DNA from 2 places in the Gordonia sp. PDNC005 genome. Region 1 is predicted to be linked to the other one. Evidence: riboswitches for the same ligand, from Rfam matches in the RefSeq annotation. Region 1 holds a riboswitch; the other holds the start of a gene.
What was found. Region 1 has a riboswitch for cyclic di-AMP ahead of JVX90_RS10415 (NlpC/P60 family protein). Riboswitches for the same ligand answer to the same signal wherever they lie in the genome.

Region 1 (9,522 bases):
GTGCATCAGCTCGTGCCGCAACACCACTGCGAGGGCAGGCCCGGACAGGGACGCGGCGTTGGGCGAGAGCACGATCCGCTGGCCGATCACCTTCTTGTCCTGCTTGTCGATGCGGGAGAACACCGTCGCCGCCGCGGCGGTCCTCGTCTCAGCCGACTGCGTACGGGTGAGACCTGCGAACTCGTCCGGGCCGCCGGTGGCGACGACTGCGGCGCGGCGCGGCCAGTCCTCGCCCCAGAACTCGTCGACGGCCGTGACCGCGGCGGGCAGCGCCTTGGCGACCGCGGCGGTGGTCGACTCGGTCTTCGGGTACGACAGGACTGTGGATGATCCTCCCGCGGTCTTCACATCGATCGCGGCCAATCCACCGAACTCCCAGGGACCGACCTCTGCCGGACCCGCCGTCTTGATCGTTGTCGGAGTCGGATCAGGTGCCAGGGTGCCGTCTCCGACGATCTTCCAGTCGTCGTCATAACGTGCGAACGACATCGTCTCGGTGAGCGTGACCACCGGTTCGTCGAGTCCGGGCGTCCGGGCGCCGCCAAGAGCGTACGACAGCTCGACCGGGCTCACCCAGGTGTCGGTGCTGCCCTGCTCCTCGAGACGTGACACCCATTGCTCGCCGAGAAGCCGTTCGGCACCGGTGCTCGGCGCGAGGCGGTAGCTGAACGTCGACGCGGAGAGTGGCCCGCCACGCGTCCCGCGGTCCCCCTTCGCCGCGAACGACGCGGCGATCGTGTGCATACGGGCGCGGAAGGCCGCGGGCGCGGACCTGTCGATGAGCGCGTCGAGCCCGGCGACGTCACCGGTCTTGAGGACCGACGACAGTTGGTCGAGCAGCGCTGTCACACCATCTGATCGCTGTTGTTCGAATGGGTTCAGCGGGGTCGTCGACACCGACCCGGACGGCGCGATCGTGTCGTCGGATCGACTCGAGCAGCTCGTCAGGGCACTGACGGAGACCGTCGCGACCACCAGAACGGCAAGCGCGGTCAGGCCGCGGTGCGAGCTCACTCAGTACCGTCGCGCAGCGTTGTACGGTCCGGCCTTGTCGATCGGGACGACGGCCACGGGGACTCCGAATGTGGAGGCGTGGACGACGAATCCGTCACCGACGTACATGCCCACATGGGAAGCACTGGAGTAGTAGATGATCAGGTCACCCGGCTTGAGGTCCTTGCGCTCGACCGGGGTGCCGCCTGCGAGTTGAGCTTCGCTGGTACGCGGTATCGTCCGTTTGGCCTGCTTGTACGCCCACAGCATCAGACCTGAGCAGTCGAACTGGTGCGGGCCGACCGCGCCCCACACGTAGGGGTCACCGATCCGGGAGATCGCCGCCTGCACGGCAACGAGTGCCGGAGAGGTGCCCTTGGGGACGGCTCTCGCGTCGAACTCGTACCGAGGTCCGCGAAGCGCGGCGAGTTGCTTGCCGGTGAGCGACTTGTAGATCGCCCGGATCTGCACCGCTTCGAGCTGAAGGTCGGCCTGTTTGGCCTGCAGGTCCCCGCGATGACGTTCGGCCTCCGCGACGGCGGCGCGCGCTGCGGCGGCGGCTGCGTCGGCGTCCGAGCGTGCCTGGCGCGTCTGCTTGGCGACGTCTGTGGCCACGCGGAGATCGGTCGCCGTCTGTCGGGACATGATCTCCAGGCCCGACATGTTGTCGAGGAGGTTCTGCGGCGAGTCGCTCACGAGCATGGCGTAGAGGCGATTGACGCGCGCGCCCCGGTAACTCGCTCGAGCGAGCGCGTCCACCTTGACCTGCGCGGCGTCCATCTCCTTCTGCATGGAGTCGAGCTTCTTCGTCGCCGCGGCCGATACACGGCGTTCCCTGACGACGGTCTTGCGCTGCTTGTTGTACTCGACCTGGGCCGAGTTCATCGACTCGGCAGTCCGCTCGGCGTCTTTCGACAGCTCGCGGTACCTGGTCAGGATCTGGTCGGCGCTGCGCACGGGATCCGCAACTGCGACCGGCGGTGCGGGCAGCAGTGCGGCGGTGGCGACGACGACACTCCCGAGCACGGCGGCACGCGTAGTCCGACGTCGCCGGTCACGGTTTATCTGATACACCACATGATCCTTCATACCGTTCGAGCGGGCCGGGTGCACACATGTGCACCTGACCCGCTCGGAACTTCAGTTCGTCGGCGTTGTCACGCTCAGTAGCGACGGATCGCTGCGAGGTTCCAGGCCTTGACCTTGGCGCGCTGCACAGGCACACCCTCGGTGGACGAGTGGATGAAGACGCCGTTGCCCTCGTAGATGCCTGCGTGTCCGCCACCGTTGAAGATAAGGATGTCGCCGGGCTTCGCCTGAGCCAGCGATGCGACGGGGGTGCCGCCGCCCATCTGGCCGTAGCTGTCACGCGGGATGATCTTGCCGGCCTGCTTGAAGGCCCACGAGGTGAGTCCCGAGCAGTCGAAAGCGTTGGGGCCTGCAGCACCGTAGACGTACGGCGAGCCGATCTTCGATGCAGCAGCCTTCACCGCCTTCTTGGCGCGGACTTCCTGCGGGCTGCCGAAGTTGCCGTCGAGCTTCGGGGCCTTCAGGTTGCCGGGAAGCAGGTTGTCCGGAACGTCGAACGTGCCGACATTCGGGATCTTGAGCGGTGCGGCATCTGCCGGTGCGGCTGCCAGCGCAAGCGATCCGCCGAGGGCGATCGAGCCTGCGACCACAGCAGTCGTGGCGGCCTTGAAGGCGCCAGTCTGGGGCTTGTCCAAACGGTGTTTAGCCACTGAACTACGTACTCCTTGTTGTTTCTCCCTGACCGCTGACCGGGTTAGCTGTCGGGTTCGGGCCGGAAGAGATGGCCCTACGCGATCTCGAACCTGGTGGGTTCGGACCGCGATTCACCCCAATTCTCTTCAGTGCGTCTGCACGCACCGACGAGAAGGAAGTGGTTCCCCGGTTCACTCCCGGAGGGTGGGAGCGATTAAGCGGTGACTTTCCAGCGGATGTCACTGGTGGGGGATCACCCTGATTGGAAAGTCTCGAAAAGATTACGAAACCCCGACACCGATGTCCACCAGCCCCGGCACAGATCCGACTCGAAGCGTTGTCAGACTGCCCGCAGCCACCCCACACCCACCCCCTCGATAACGCCCTGACCTGCGCCGACTCCCTCAAGGGCCGCATGTGCAGTTTGCGTCGAAATCATGTCTGTGGCGACGAACACATCAACCGCAGCAAACATTTCACTTGACTCCCGATCTGTTACATACCCGCTGGTAACAGGGCTGAACAGCACCTGCATCATGCAGTCGCCACACTCACGGCTACGTGCAGGGCATGTTGCGCAGTCGATCAACACTGTGATCCGCCTCTCATTCTGGGACAGGGGCGTGTTCCGAGTCGTCGTCGGGGCGTCCGACGCGGCTTCTCTCGTCACGCAACTGTCGATGTGGTGTGGAGACTACGAGTCGCCTACGACAATCTCGGCCCGCGACTTGGACGATCGAGTTTGTCGGAGGTGCGCCGTAGCGTCCCGCCCATGACCACCGGCCAACTGTCGTTCGCGGACATCGACCATGACGAGTTCGCCGACCGCTCCCTGTTCGATACGACCCTCGTCGTCGTCGACCTCGAGACGACGGGCGGCAGTTCGGACACCGATGCGATCACCGAGATCGGTGCGGTCAAGATCCGCGGCGGTGAGGTGCTGGGCGAGTTCGCGACACTCGTCGACCCCGGTCGCGAGATTCCACCGCAGATCGTCGCGCTCACGGGCATCACCACCGCGATGACGTACGACGCTCCTCCCATAGAAGAAGTACTGCCCGCGTTCGCCGAGTTCGCCCGCGGAGCGATCCTCGTCGCACACAACGCACGGTTCGACACCGCATTTCTCCGGAAGTCCGCCGCACGGATGAATCTTCCGTGGCCGTTCACGACATCGTTGTGCACCGTCGCGATGGCTCGCCGAATCCTCACTCGCGAAGAGGCGCCGAGTGTGAAGCTGTCGGCACTCGCCGATCTCTTCAACGTGTCGGTGCGCCCCACTCACCGCGCCCTCGACGACGCCCGTGCCACCGTCGACGTGTTTCACCGACTCCTCGAGAGAGTCGGCAACCGAGGCGTGCACACGTACCAGGACCTCGTCGACTATCTGCCCAGGGCGACGCCCGCGATGCGCGCCAAACGCGGGTTGGCCGCCGGACTCCCCCACGCGCCGGGCGTGTACCTGTTCCGGGGGCCGGGTGACGAGGTGCTGTACGTGGGGACTGCGGTAGATCTCCGCCGCCGCGTAGGTCAGTACTTCTCCGGGTCCGACTCACGGGCCCGGATGACGGAGATGGTGGCGCTGGCGACACGCGTCGACCACGTGGTGTGCGCGCACGGCCTCGAAGCGGGCGTACGCGAACTGACACTGCTCGCGGCCCACAAGCCCGCGTACAACCGCCGATCCCGCAATCCGCATCGTGGATGGTGGATCACACTCACACACGAGCGCTTCCCCCGCCTGACAGTCGGCCGGACTCCGTCCGCCGACTCGATCGGCCCGATAGCGGGGCGGGCGACCGCTGCCGATGTCGCCGATGTGATCAGCGCAGCGGCCGGACTGCGCACCTGCACCCAGAACCTCAAACGCGCCGACCACCACTACTGCCCCGGCGCGGGGCCTGCGGACTCACGACCGGATCCGCTCGTCGCTCATCGACCGGATCTGTGCCATGCCGCGAGTGATCGTCCGCAGACACTCCCGGACTACCTGTGTCGCGCCGAGGCCGCACGCGCCCTGATGGCGGGCGAGTCGGACGAATTGCTCACCGACCTTCAACGCAGGCTCGCACGGTTGTCTGAACTCCGCCGGTTCGAGTCAGCGGCGCGCGCCCGCGACCGGCTCGCGTCGACAATCGAGTCGTTGGCTCGATGCCAACGGCTGACAGCGGTCGCGGGGATCGCGGAGATCGTCGTCGCACGACCGGACGACGCGGGTGGGTGGAACTTCAGTGTGATCCGGCACGGCAGGCTCTCCGGAGCTGCGCACGCCGCCCGCGGCGTGGCACCGATGCCGGTTGTCGAGACCATGCTGGCGAGTGCCTCCACCGTCCTTCCGCCGGGGGACGACGGTCCCCTCGCGGGTGCCCCGGCGGAAGAGGTCGCACTGATCGAGCGCTGGATGAACGAGAGCGGCACCCGACTGGTGTCGTCCACCGACTCCCTGTCGCTGCCGATCGGATCGGCCCAGCGATGGACCGGCTTCGCCAGAACCGCTCGGCTGGCCCGAGACGGCGCGGACGTCGGCGGCCCGGCCGACGACCGCGGTACTAAGGTGAAGCCATGATCACCGCCATCGTTCTCATCGGGGCCGACATCCATCAGATTCCGGAGACCGCTCAGGCGGTCGCGAACATCCCCGGAGTCACCGAGGTCTACTCGTGCGCCGGCGACGTCGACCTGATCGCCAAGGTGCGCGTCCGCAGCCATGACGAGATCGCAGATGTGGTGACGGCGAAGATCAACCGCCTGCCGGGTGTGGTGTCGAGTGCAACTCACATCGCCTTCCGCAGCTACGCGAGCGCCGAGGTCGACGGCGGCTTCTCCATCGGCGAGGCGTAGGGCTCGCTCATTCCGTCAGTGCGGCCGCCCACTCCGCGACCCGTTGGGCACTCTCCTCGTCACTGAGGTCGACCGTGCGGGTCATGACTGACCACCGGATCCCGTACGGGTCGCGGATGCTCGCGTACCGGTCTCCCGACGCGAACTGGCTCGTCGGCTCTCGGAGCACCGATCCTTCGGCGACCGCACGCTCGACCGTGGTGTCGACATCGGTCACGTAGACGGCCAGCGAGAAGCAGGCGTCGTCGCCTGACGGCCCCGACACCAGACGGTATTCCGGGTTCACCTCGCCGAGTTGGAGGCGCCCCACACCAAAGTCGAGGTCGGCGTGCACCACCACACCGCCGTACTCGTTCGACGAGATGAGCCTCGCACCGAAGACCCGTCGGTAAAAGGTGATGGCCGAGGCCGCGTCGGTCACGGCGACGAACGGAGTCAACGAGGTGGATCCGTGCGGTCGACCGTCGCTCGTGTGGTCGCCGGTCACGGCTGCGGTGGACTGGGACCTGATGTTCTGCGTCATGCTGTCGACCCTACGAATTGCAGGCACTGTGCAGCTTGTCGATTCGCGACAGATTCGACCCTCAGTCCTTCGAGGCGTCGGCCCGATAGGCGCTCGGCGTGAATCCGAGGACTCGTGAGAACTCCCGGGTCAGATGAGCGTGGTCGGTGAACCCGGTGTCGGCGGCGATCTCAGCCAGTGACGACTGATCGTTCCGAACTCTCTCGGCCGCCTCATGGAGGCGTCGACGCCTGATCAACGTGAGAGGCGTCAGGCCCGTGTATCGCAGCGTCAACCGCTGCACCGTCCTGGCACTCACTCCGACGGCGGCGCCGACCTGCTCGACCGTCACGATCGTGGCATCGCCTTCGATCAGCGTGACGATCCGGTCCGCCAGTACTGCATCCGGGCCGGGCACCGGAGCGTCGGAGCACAGGGCATCGCTGAATGCGGCGGCCGCCGCCACCGGATCGCGAGACTCTCGCATGATCGTCCGCACCGGGTCTGAAACGACGTCGAGGCGTCTGGTGACCACCTCGTCGACCAGAGTCGCGGGCTCAACTGCTAGCCAGTCGACCGCCGCAGGCCGCATCAGCCCGCCGACCGCCCATCCCGAACCGGTCAGGACTCGCGTGGACAACCTCGTGGTCGCCCCGGACACCGACACCGTCATCGGCTCGACGACGATGTTGAGCGCGGGAAACCCGATGACGTCCTGCGCCGACTCGGCGCCGTCGGGCAGATTCCACTGTGAGATCCAGAACCATCGCACCCACTGCGCTGCCCGTCCGGTCGCGGGAACCCGGTCGAACTGCGGGAGGCGGTCCGGTCGCAGGACGCCCCGCGACGAGGGCTCGGGCGACGGAGAGTCGGGCGACGTCAAGCCAGTGACGTGCTGATCGTCGCCCACTGATCGAGCAGCCGCGCCGCGGCCCCGGAGTCGAGAACGTCGTCGACCCTGGCTTGTGCACTGCGCAGTGCCGACACCAGGCTCGCGTCGTCGAACAGCGTTGTCTGTTCGTATGCGACGATCGCGGCCGCGGCGTTCAAGGTCACCGCGTCCCGCACCGGGCCGCGCACACCTGCGAACAGGTCACGAGCGATCCCGGCGTTCACAACGGCGTCGCCGCCCTGCAGAGCAGACAGGTCCACGAGCTCGATGTCGAGGTCGCGCGGATCGAGGGCCAAACGATTCACTCGGCCGTCGAGAACCTGCCACACCGTGGACGTAGTGGTGGTCGTCAGTTCATCGAGGCCGTCGTCGCCCCGAACCACGAGGGTCCGGTTTCCGCGGCCGGCGAACGCCTCTGCAAGCACCGGAGCCAGGTCTTCGAAAGCGCAGCCGATGAGACCAGCCGTCGGGCCTGCCGGGTTCGTCAACGGGCCGAGCACGTTGAACACCGTTGGAATGCCGATCTCCTTGCGCGGCGGTCCGGTGAATCGGAACGCGGGATGAAAGACCGGAGCGAAACAGAAGCCGATTCCGACTTCTTCCAGACAAGAGCTCACCGCGTCGGGCCCGAGGGTGATGGCGACACCGAGGGCTTCGAGAACGTCCGCCCCTCCGCTCTTGGACGACGCCGCACGATTCCCGTGCTTCACCACGCGAACTCCCGCGGCCGCCACGACGACCGACGTCATCGTCGAGATGTTCACCGTGTGCGAACGGTCGCCACCGGTACCGACTATGTCGACGGCGTCGCCGTCGAAGTCGATGCGGTTGGCGAGCGACAGCATCGTGTCGGAGAGCCCGAGCAGCTCGTCTGAAGCGACACCCTTCATCTTGAGGCCGACGCCGAACGCCGCGATCTGCGCCCCGGTCGCCGAATCGGACATGATCTCGCGCATGGCCCACGACGCCTCGGCCACGGTCAAGTCGACGCCGTCGGTCGCCTTCCCGAGGATCTGCGGCCAGGTGTGCGTCGGTGTGCTGTATTCGGGCATGCTCACCGCTCCACCCTATCGACGCGCGTCACTTGACGACGCGGGCGGGACGTCCAGCAACGCCCACCCGAGAACACGACCACCGCTGCGGGACGCAAGACTCGCGATCCGCGCTCGTTCCTGCGACGCGGTCCGCGCGTCGACCGATTGCACCCGGACAAGAGCCAGGAGCACACCGCCGTCGAACGCCCCTGGGTCGTCGGGCAGCGGCTGACCTTCTGAGTAGCCTTCCAATCCAGCCGATGCCGCCGCGTCGTCGAGCGCACTCTCGGGAAGTTCGAGAAGATGCCGCAGAACGACCTTCCGATCGGAATCGAAGCCCGCATCCGACAAGACCGCCGACGACGCCACCGCGTCGTCGTCCGCTCGGACGATCACCGCCAGGTCGTCGTCGTCGACACTCGGCACACGGACCGCGCGGCTCCCCGAGCCGAAGAGCCTGCCGAGTCTGCTGCGAAGTCCGGACGCTCCCGGAGTGTCACTCGTCATGTCTCGACATAACCAGATCCGCCCAGGTACGCGCACCTCGGGAGACACGCCGAGACGACGCGCCACGATCGTTCTACCTGCAGTGCAGAGAAGTCCGGCCCCAATTTCCCTACCCAGGTGGAAATCGCTTACTACGAACCGTCATACTTCATGTTGTGACTAGCGCTGTGGGTAACTCCGGAACCGCCATCACCTCACGCGTGCACTCGCTGAACCGTCCGAACATGGTCAGCGTCGGCACCATCGTGTGGTTGTCGAGCGAGTTGATGTTCTTCGCCGGCCTGTTCGCGATGTATTTCGTCGCGCGGGCCAACGCTGCCGACGGCTGGCCTCAGCCGCCTGCTCACCTGAATTTGGCACTCGCCGTGCCGGTGACGCTCGTGCTGATCCTCAGCTCGGTCACCTGCCAGTACGGCGTGTTCGCGGCCGAGAAGGGTGACGTGTACGGCCTTCGCCGCTGGTACACGCTCACACTCGCGATGGGCGCGTTCTTCGTGGCAGGTCAGGCGTACGAGTACTACACGCTCGTCGGTGAGGGACTGACCCTCTCGTCGAACGCGTACGGCTCGGTCTTCTACATGGCTACCGGGTTCCACGGCATGCACGTCATCGGCGGTCTCATCGCCTTCGTGTACCTGCTGATCCGCACCCGCATGTCGAAGTTCACGCCCGCGCAGGCGACCGCTGCGATCGTCGTGTCGTACTACTGGCACTTCGTCGACGTCGTGTGGATCGCCCTCTTCGTAGTCATCTACTTCATCCGGTAGTCCCGGCGATCCTTGAAGAACCGATCAGCCCCGGTTCACCAGAAACCAGTCCAACCGCTTAGTAGAGAGTCACCGATGAGATCATCTCCACCGAGTTCGCCGGATTCGAGCGACGAAACGTCAGGAGCGCGCGCCAAGGCGCGCCGCAAGCTGCGTCGACGCGCCGCCGGTACCCTCTTCCTCTTCCTCGGCCTCGTCGCCACCGGCTTGATCGCCGGGCTCATCAGCCCGAAGCCGCAGATCGCGACCGCTGAAGACAAGCAG
Region 2 (9,522 bases), 1.8 Mb from region 1:
GGACTGCGGCACAGGAGTTTTCGAGTGTTCGGTGAACAACGCCGACAGTTCTGCCGCGGTGCGTCCAGCGTCCAACGCGCGGCGTACACCGTCCTCGGTGACGCGGTACACCGACGCGGCACCGCCTGATTCGAGGTCGGCGACCAACGCGAGTCGGTCGGCGAGCGACTGTGTCAGCGGGCCGGGGACGGTGACCGTGAAGTCGGCCTGGACCAGGAAGTAGTCGATCGGTTCGGGCAGTGACGACGCCATCGCGGCGACGAGCGCACTGGAGTCCTCGGCGTCCGGATCCGACTCGAGCAGCGTTCGGCCGGCCGATGTGAGACTCCCGTGGGCCACCAAGCCGAGTTCGGTTGCCTCGCGCAGAGTCTCACCGACCACACGACGTGACAGCCGCCGAAGCTGGCGCGGATGCCGCCAGCCGAGCAGCGCGACAAGGTCGTCGACGGTCACCGGTACCGATGGCCGGGTCTCGGTCAGTGGCGCGAGCACTGTGCGGCGCAGCAGCGGCGCAGCGGCGTCGAACGACTCCGACACGAGTGCCCCGATGATCGCGCCGTCGCGGTCGGTTTCGCCGATCTGCCACGGGCGACGAGGCAGATCGAGCCACGCGGCGGACATGGTGGCCCAGCGGCGTTCCGGATCCTGGTGTCGCCAACCGTCGAAGACCGTGGTCGGCGCGAACACCTCGTCGGTCGACAACACGTCCATCGTCTCGGGCACACCGGCGCCGATCAGGCGGGCGGCGGTGAGGAGCTCAACCAGCAGGCCGACGCGGGTGACGCTCACTCCGAGGGTCTTGGCGAGACGGCGGAGCTCACGCACTCCCATGCCGCCCGACCGTAGGACCGCGGCCGGGGCCTCGCCGAGCGCTCCGACCAGATCCGCGGTGTGCCGGAGCAACTCCAGTGCTTCGCCCGCACCGGCGGCGTCGACGTCGAATCGGGACGGATCCCCGGCGAGTACCGGTTCGCGGAGCGTCGCCGTGATCAGTGGCGGTTCGCCGCGCAGCACCTGCCCCACCTGCGGAGGAAGCTCGACTGTCTGCTCGTCGACTCGAGCCAACAGATCGGCGGCGAGGAGTCGGGGGACCGGTGCGGAGGCATCGGCGTCCGGTGCGGCGTCCCGCGACCGTCCGAGGGCCGGTCCCTGCGCCAACGTGCTCAGAAGTTCGCGCGGTCGCTCGTCGAGTGCGGCCACGCGCTCGGCGATGTCGGATGCGTCGACGGACGCCATCGGCCCGAGGAGATGGGGAGCACGCCAGGGGAGTGCGGACGGGAGGTGGCCCGCCGCAACCCAGCTCGCCGCCTTGCGGCCCGACGACGGCCCGGACGGCCAGATCAGGGCCCGCTCCGACAGATACGTCAGTCGTGCGTCCACGTCGGCGCGCAGCGCACGCCGGCCGAGTCGGGAGACGATGTCGTCGCGGCTCACCGGTCCGAGCAGATCGTGGTGGCCGTCCCCGGGTCGCTCCCTCTCTGCGAGGCGGGCGCAGTCGAGGAACGCCTCGACGACCGCCACGCTGAGAAGGTCGAGGCCTTCACCTGCGAGCGCGATGGACGCCGCCGACATGGCGCGCTGCGCCAGCACGCCGGTGCCGCGAGGCGGCGGCGACGCGAGGTCGGGGCGTCGGACCAGAAGTTCGACGAGCTGATCGTCCGACCGCGACGCCAACTCGTCGGATGACGTGCGCAACGACGGGTCCGGACTCATTCGGTCCATGTTACCGATCGGGACAGATGTACCCGGGTGTGTAGGCCCGCCGGGCCGTCGCATGGCAGAATGGTCGACGTGGCTAAGAAGAATGGATACGTGGACGCGGGTTGGCCCGAAGAGGCCGGAGACGACCACGCTGTGACCGAGCTCCTCGCGCACCTCTCCGGTGCACTGTCCCCGTTCGGCGACACGCAGTTCCCGCTGCCTGTCGACGACCTTCCGTACATTCACGCGAAGACCGTCGTCAACCGCTGACGCCACTCGCAGACAATCCAACGGCCCCCGCTCAATGAGCGGGGGCCGTTGTTGTTGTGGAGACGCCTCACGACCTTTCGACTCGCTGCGCTCGCTCAAGGATCAGTGGGGACGCCTTCCTGCTTCTTGAGCGAGCGCAGCGAGTCGAAAGGCGAAGACCCCCGCTCCGGAGAATCGGAGCGGGGGTCTTCGGGTGATGCCTGGGTGAGGATCAGAACTTCAGGAGGCCCTTGTTCTGGTTGAACAGCTTGACCTGGTCCTTGGTGAGGTCGTAGCCGGAGTCCTTCGCGGCCTTCCATGCGTTGCGGACCTCGGGGCTGACGTTCGAGTCGTCGAGCGCCTCGTCGACCTGCTTCTTGGCGTCGTCGCTGGTCTTGGCGTCGCCGGCCTTCGACAGGTCGAAGCTCTTGTCCTGGTCGGCCTTGGGAGCAGTCTTGGGGGCGGCCTTCGGGGTCGCGGGAGCGGTGCGTGCGCTCGGGCCCGAGAGGACGGTGCCGCAGGTGGGCCATGCGCCCTTGCCCTGGGTGGCGAGAACGCGCTCGCCGATGGCGATCTGCTGCTCGCGGGTGGCCTGGTCAGCGGTGGGGGCGTACTGGCCGCCACCGTTGGCGGTCCAGGTGCTCGGGCTGAACTGCAGGCCGCCGTGGTAGCCGTTGCCGGTGTTGATGGCCCAGTTGCCGCCCGACTCGCACTGTGCGACCTGGTTCCACTCGGCGTCGGTGGCAGCCGAGGCGTGGCCTGCTCCGCTGAGGAGGGCTGCGCCGCCGCCGATGCCGCCGATGACTGCCGAGGTGACGGCGATCTTGGCGAAAGTCTTGGTGTTGCTGGTCGCCTGCTTCGAGTGACGTCCGGTCATAGTGTGTTTTCCTCTCTCCACGCGCCTACGAGGTGAGCTGTCGGGTTCGGGCGAGAGGTGCCCGGCCGACGGTTCGGTGTGTGGCCTTGCCGTCGTACTTAACCCCAAGGCGGTCGATTTCTCGTCCGCCGGGTCTCACGGGGAGATGGTGGGTCCCCCGTCCTCGCTCCTGAATTGCTGTGTTCGTTTCCCTGTCCGGCGGAGCGAGGCTTGGCGCGGTCAGACGGGGCTATTCGGTTGAGTGGACATCACCCTTCGATGACGACCGACCTGAACACTACGGGTTGGTACTCGCCAGTTCACCCGTTGTTTCGAGGAGCATTTCTACCGGCGAGTAACGCGTTTCGGACAGCTTTCGGCGTCGTCGCAGTTCACGCAGCTGACACCCGGTCCGTATCCGGTTCGTTATCGTCTTGTTATGTGACAAGGATCACATTCAGATTGAGACTCGCGCCACGCCGTTGGCTCAGGATTGTGTCCGGCGGGCTTCGAGAGCGCGGAATGTCGACGCGTGAAAGACAAGCGGCTCGACGCTCGGATCGCTGCGCAGCGCATGAATCTGCAGGAGGACGACGTAGTGATCGCCCGCCGGTACCTCCTGTAGCACCGAGCAGTCCAGATGGGCCGCGGCCCCGGTGATCATCAGGGCGCCCGATGCTGTGACGAATCGTTTCACTGAATCGAACCGCTGCTCCGGAGGGCCGGCCAGGCGGCGGCAGATCTCGCCCTGGTGTCCGGCGAACACGCTGACGCCCAGCCGGTCGGCGGTTGTCAGTCGAGGCCACGTCGTCGACCCGTCACGGACGCACACCGATACGAGCGGTGGATCGAGAGAGACCGTGGCGAACGAGCTCGCCGACATCCCGATGTCTTCGCCGTCAGAGGTTCGGCGGCATACAGCGACGACACCGGTCGGGAAGCAACTGAAGGCCCGCTTGAGTGCGGATTCGTCTGACGCCGGCAGGAGGTCGGTCATCGACTTCGCCGTCCCGAGCGCAAGGCGAAGACGAGACCGAGCAGGAAACCGGCCGGAGCCCCCAACGCGAGGATGTACAGGGTTGTCACCAGGACGGTTGAACTGTCGCGAACCGGTGGCAGGAGGAGGGTCAACGACGCGACCATGCCGATTGCGAACAGGATCACCGCAGTGGGCAACAGGCGCGACGGCTTCTGGGTCTCCATGACTTCCACGGTAAACCAGCAGAGTAGAATCGGTTCCAGTGCGTCTCCGCTCTCCTGTCAGCGAGCGAGGGCGCTTTTTCATAGCTGACAGTAGAGATCATTGAGGGTGAGTGCTGTGCCAACCGGCCGAGTGAAGTGGTACGACGCCGACAAGGGCTTCGGGTTCCTGTCGCAGGACGACGGTGAGGACGTATACGTCCGTGCGGACGCGCTGCCGTCCGACGTCGCCGACCTGAAGGCCGGTCAGCGAGTGGAGTTCGACATGGCCGCAGGTCGCCGCGGCCCGCAGGCTCTTCGGGTGTCGGTGCTCGAGCCCGCCCCGAGTGTCGTCAAGAACACCAGGGAGGCGTCACGTCGGGAGCACAAGCGCCCGGACGTCGAGCGTAAGAGCCCCGACGAGCTTCACGGAATGATCGCCGACCTGATCACGCTTCTCGAGGGCGCCGTCCAGCCCAGCCTGCGCAATGGCCGATACCCGGACCGCAAGACCTCTCAGCGCATCTCCGAAGTGGTCCGCGGCGTCACGCGCGAACTCGACCGCTAGATCGCCGATTCAACGACGAACGCGGCCTTCACGAAGGCCGCGTTCGTCGTCGACAGGGGTCTGCTCCGTTCAGGCGCGGATGTCGGGCAGTTCGGTGACGTTCTTGACCGTGTAGCCGTCGGGGCGGGCGTCGACTGAGAAGACGCCCCGCATCAGAATCGATCCGTCGGGGGAGTTCAGGCCGTTGGGAGAGTTGTCGAGGACCGTGGCCACCGACTGAATGTCGACACCGAGCAGGACCCGATCGGGGGAGCTCGTGAGTTCCATCGTGTACAGCGAGTCGGAGCGATTCAACGTGACGACTCGCTGCAGGCCGTCCGGCGTGGCGTACTGCGCAAACGCGAACCACGGTCCGGACGCGATCTCCTCGGGCACCGTCAACAGCATCGTGGAGTCGATCGGTGTGGCCGCACGGGCCACCTGAGTCGGGACCTGCTTCGCGGTCCGGGGATCCGCGGGCGTGCAGTCGGTCATGTCTCGTTCGCACCAGTACGCGGGCTGCACCTGGACAAAAGTGTCGCCGGCCTGGACTGAGACGGTCGGCACGTGATCGTCGTCGGACGTGACGACGAGGACCGCGGTGAGCCCCGCGATGAGGACGACCACGGCCGCCGCTGCAGCGGCGAGGATCGTCAATGCCTTCTTGTCTCCGGGGTGCTGCACGAGAAGTCCTGTCGGTCGTTCGGTGGGATCGAAAGTCAGCGGGTGGTTCGGCGTGTCGGTGCGCCGCTCGGTCCGGTCGGCGGCTGCGCCTGGAACGGAACCGTGGGTGCGGCATGATCGGGCCTGCGGCCGCCGAAGCCGGGAACCATCGTCGCACCGCGGCTGGTCAGGACGGTCTGCACGAATCCGATTCCGACAAGCACCGCGACGACGGTGAAACCGATCGAGAGTGTGGTCGGCAGGACCACGCCGAGGCTCGCGCCGATCACCCAGCACAGCTGCAGGACGGTCTCAGAGCGGCCGAACGCCGATGCGCGGGATTCTTCGGGCAGATCGTCCTGGATCGCCGAGTCCATGCAGACTTTCGCGATCGCGCTGGTTGCCGAACCGATGAAGCCGGCCACCACCACGAAGACGAGCGAGCCGAAGATCGCCGCGAGTACACACGCGACGAAGGTCGCTCCGGTGGCGAGGAGCACGATCTTCGTCGGATGCTTCAGTTCGAGGCGTGTGCCGAGACCGTTGCCGAGGAAGTTGCCCACACCTGCCGCCGCTCCGACTGCGCCGAGCATCAACATCTGCTGCCAGCCCGACGTGGTGGGCTGTGCCTTCGCGTAGAAGGCGATGTACAGCGTCAGGAACCCGGTCAGAATGCGGATGGTGCCATTGCCCCAGAGGCCGGTGACCACCGTGCGGCCGAGCGGTTGGCGCATTTTGGCGGCCAGTTCTCGTGAGAAGCTGCCGCCCTTGGACGAAGGAGCGGAGTCCTCGTCGTTCGGGTTGCCGCGGTAGGTGATCGTCGTCGGCACCTCACCCTCCGTCGACTCCACCCAGGCAGGGATCTTCATGCAGAAGTACGCGCCGGCGGCAGCGACCAGGCACAGCCAGACCATGGCGCCGGGAACATGGAACGGCAACGCCTTGGCCAGCAGGAGTTCGAGGATGCCCGCAATCGCACCGCCGACCATCGTGCCCGCGACCAGCCCGAACGTGGTGAGACGCGAATTGACGCGCACGAGGTCGATACTCGGCGGAAGCACTCGGGGCGCAACCGCGGATTTGAGGACGCCGAACGATTTCGACAGCACCATGAGACCGAGGGCGGCCGGGTACAGCACCCAGGGCTTGTACTCGAGCTGCATCTTGTCCGAATCCCACGATGAATTCACGATGATCAGCAGGCCGAGGACGACACGGAGTCCGAACGTCGTCGCCATGGCGATGCGCCGCCCATGCTGGAGCCGGTCCAACACCGGCCCGATCAGGGGCGCGATCAGCGCGAACGGTGCGATCGTGATCGCCAGGTACAGTCCGACGCTCACCTTCGACTCACCGGTCGCGGCGGCGAAGAACAAGGTGTTCGCCAAGGCGATGGCCATCGCCGCGTCGACGGCGGTGTTCGCGATCACCGGCAGCGTCAGAGCGGTGAGGCCCGAACGGTCGGCGCCGTCGGCAGTCGCCGCGCGGTGCACCATCTGCGCACCGCGTTCGGTGAAGTACTTCGATCGACGCGCCATCACGCGGACGACGGTTACCTTCTCCGGCGGAACGTATTCGGCGCCCTTGCGGCGGCCTGTGCCGTCCCGGTCGAAGGCCTCGGTCTGTTCGTCGAGTGGGTCCGACTGAGGTGGGAGTGGCGGGAGGTGCGGATTGTGGGTGCGCGGTGGCAGGTACCCGTTGCTCGCGGGACGGCCGTGATGTGCTTCCGGCGCATCGAACCGCTGGGTGGGAACACGAGGTGACCGGCGCGGAGCGTCGGCCGGATAGTTGGCCTGGCCCGGATGCGGTGCCGGGCGGCGGGGACGCCGAGCCTGCGGGTCCTGCGGCGTCGGGTTCGGCCGGCGGGCGCCGCCGGGCTGGGGATCGCCGGGCGGGGGATTCTGGCGACCGGCCGCCCCACGGTCGTCACGAGATCCACGGGTGTTCACACCATTGATTGTTCCTCATCGACCCGACAACGGTGGGAACCCATTCCCCTGACGTGCGTCGGTGGGCCCGACTATTGCACACTGGACGGGTGACTGTTGCATTCGAATCTCCTCGACTCGTCGATGCGGTCGACGTCGCGCGCTCCGCGCTCGTCGCCGAAGGTGAGCAGCCGGGCGCACACACTGGTGCCCGAGCCGAGGGCGACTACGCCGCGACGCACTACTTCGACGCCGAGCTGCCCGGTTACCGCGGGTGGCAGTGGTGCGTGGTCGTGGCGGGTGCACCCGACTCGTCCGAGGTCACAGTCAGCGAAGTTGCCCTTCTACCGGGTGGCGGCGCGCTCCTGGCCCCCGACTGGGTGCCGTGGGTGGAGCGCATCGCGCCGGGCGACCTCGGTCCCGGTGATCAACTCGCCGCGCCCGCCGACGATCCTCGCCTGGTGCCCGGCCACATCGACACCGAGGACGTCAGCCTCATCGACGCCGACGAGATCGGTCAGGTCAACGCCGAGATCGGTCTGGGTCGCAAACGGCTGCTGTCGTTCGAGGGGCGTACCGACGCAGCTCAGCGATGGTTCGACGGCGAGTACGGCCCGACGTCCACGATGGCCCGCAACGCGCGGCACTCGTGCGGTACCTGCGGTTTCTACCTGCCGATCGCAGGCGCATTGCATTCCGGATTCGGAGTCTGCGCCAACGAGTTCGCCGCAGACGGCCGTGCGGTGTCCGCCGAGTACGGATGCGGTGCGCATTCGGACGTGACTGCGCCGACCGGTGCGGGCAGCCCTGCCTACGACGCGTTCGACGATGGCGCGATCGAGATAGTCGCACAGGCCGCGCCCGGTGCCGCCGACGCCTGATCGACTCACCGCCGATCCTTTCGGAACGGCGGCCCTCCGTGATGCCACGTTGCGTGCGTGGGCGTCGTCACCGACTCGGATGGCCGAGGACGCGGCGGCCGAGGCCGAGCTCGCCGACATCGGGTATCGCGGCCGACTCCTGACCGAGCTCGCCGCCAACGCCGCCGACGCCGCGGGGGACGACGGCGTGCTGTGGATCCGCCGCGACGGCGACGAACTGCGCTTCGCGAACACCGGAGCCCCGTTGACACGCGACGGCGTCGAGTCGTTGACTGCGCTGCGCGTGTCACCCAAATCGCATGCGGAGACGGTGACCACCGTCGGGCGGTTCGGCGTCGGGTTCCGGGCGACGGCGTTCGCCGACACGGTGACAGTCGCCTCCACCAGCGGGTCGATCGAGTTCAGTCGGGCGCGGACCGTCGCCGCGGCCGGATCGCACGATGCTCCGGCGCAACGTCTCGCGTGGCCGTCCGCCGCCGAACCGCCTCGCGGATTCACCACGGAGGTGTCGATCGACGTCGGAGAGGACGCGGCTGCGCTGTTCGACAGCTTCTCCGCGCAGGTTCCCGACCTGCTGCTCGAACTCAAGGCGCTGGCGCGCATCGAGGTCGACGACACGGTGTTCACCCGCATCGTCGACGGCGACGACGTTGTCATCAACCGCGGCGGCGCGGAGCTGCAGCGTTGGCTCACCGCGCGGGTGCATGGGACATCGTGGATGGTGCGTGTCGTCGACGGAGCAGTGGTCCCGTGCAAGGACGAGGTGCTGCGCAGCCCGACACCGACCGGCGTCGAACTGGCACTGCCGGCGCGTGTCATCACCGACCTTCCGCTGACCCCGGATCGGCGTGACGTCCATCCGGATGCCGACGTGGCGAAGGCCGCCCGGGGGTACGCCGACCTCGTCGCACTCGCGCCAGACCGAGACAAACATCTCCTTGTGCCGCGCCCGACATTGGGTGCGGGACGGGTGGACGCCGAGTTGCGCTCGGCGATCCTGTCCGACCTCGCCGACGCAGGATGGGTGCCCGCTGTCGGCGGCGCCGCTTTGGCGCCCAAGCGCACGTGGGTGCTCACCAACGTTTCGGAGCGGTTGGCTGACGTGCTCGCCGAGGTGATGGTTCCGCTGGCGCATCCCGACGTGTCCGAACGGGTGAGCGCAGCCGCACTCGTTCGGCTCGGCGCCCGGGAACTCGGGCTCGCCGACATCGCCGACCTCCTCGGTTCCACCGTGCGTGAACCCGCATGGTGGGCAACGCTCTACTCGGCTCTCGCCGACCGCGTCCAGACCGGCGACGACGCGGCCGAACTCGGCGCGCTGCCCATCCCTCGCATCGACGGTCGCACTCACATCGGTGCGCGCGGCCTAGTGGTGGTTGACGGACTCGGCGCGGACGACGCCTCACCGGACTGGATGGCGATCGTCCATCCGGACGCGTACGACCCGCTCCTCGATCGGCTCGGGCTCCAGCACTGCTCGATCGCCGACGTTCTCGCCGATCCGGCGCTTGCGGCCGC

Region 2: it holds a riboswitch for cyclic di-AMP, as region 1 does, so the genes downstream of both, JVX90_RS02050 (transglycosylase family protein) here and JVX90_RS10415 (NlpC/P60 family protein) in region 1, are expected to answer to the same signal.

The regions. Positions count from the first base shown of each region.
Region 1 covers NZ_CP070351.1:2,189,822-2,199,343, forward strand. The annotation lists gene JVX90_RS10405 (peptidase MA family metallohydrolase) at 1-1,014, opposite strand, end outside; gene JVX90_RS10410 (C40 family peptidase) at 1,015-2,106, opposite strand; gene JVX90_RS10415 (NlpC/P60 family protein) at 2,157-2,732, opposite strand; cyclic di-AMP (ydaO/yuaA leader) riboswitch at 2,752-2,946, opposite strand; gene JVX90_RS10420 (hypothetical protein) at 3,056-3,253, opposite strand; gene JVX90_RS10425 (DEDD exonuclease domain-containing protein) at 3,488-5,281, shown strand; gene JVX90_RS10430 (Lrp/AsnC ligand binding domain-containing protein) at 5,278-5,556, shown strand; gene JVX90_RS10435 (VOC family protein) at 5,564-6,079, opposite strand; gene JVX90_RS10440 (helix-turn-helix transcriptional regulator) at 6,141-6,941, opposite strand; gene trpD (anthranilate phosphoribosyltransferase) at 6,938-8,002, opposite strand; gene JVX90_RS10450 (hypothetical protein) at 8,018-8,491, opposite strand; gene JVX90_RS10455 (heme-copper oxidase subunit III) at 8,647-9,258, shown strand; gene JVX90_RS10460 (cytochrome c) at 9,334-9,522, shown strand, end outside.
Region 2 covers NZ_CP070351.1:412,024-421,545, forward strand. The annotation lists gene JVX90_RS02040 (helicase-associated domain-containing protein) at 1-1,713, opposite strand, end outside; gene JVX90_RS02045 (hypothetical protein) at 1,783-1,971, shown strand; gene JVX90_RS02050 (transglycosylase family protein) at 2,183-2,827, opposite strand; cyclic di-AMP (ydaO/yuaA leader) riboswitch at 2,834-3,017, opposite strand; gene JVX90_RS02055 (flavin reductase family protein) at 3,294-3,803, opposite strand; gene JVX90_RS02060 (hypothetical protein) at 3,800-4,009, opposite strand; gene JVX90_RS02065 (cold-shock protein) at 4,125-4,553, shown strand; gene JVX90_RS02070 (DUF2771 family protein) at 4,623-5,216, opposite strand; gene JVX90_RS02075 (MFS transporter) at 5,252-7,144, opposite strand; gene JVX90_RS02080 (DUF3027 domain-containing protein) at 7,234-8,004, shown strand; gene JVX90_RS02085 (hypothetical protein) at 7,988-9,522, shown strand, end outside.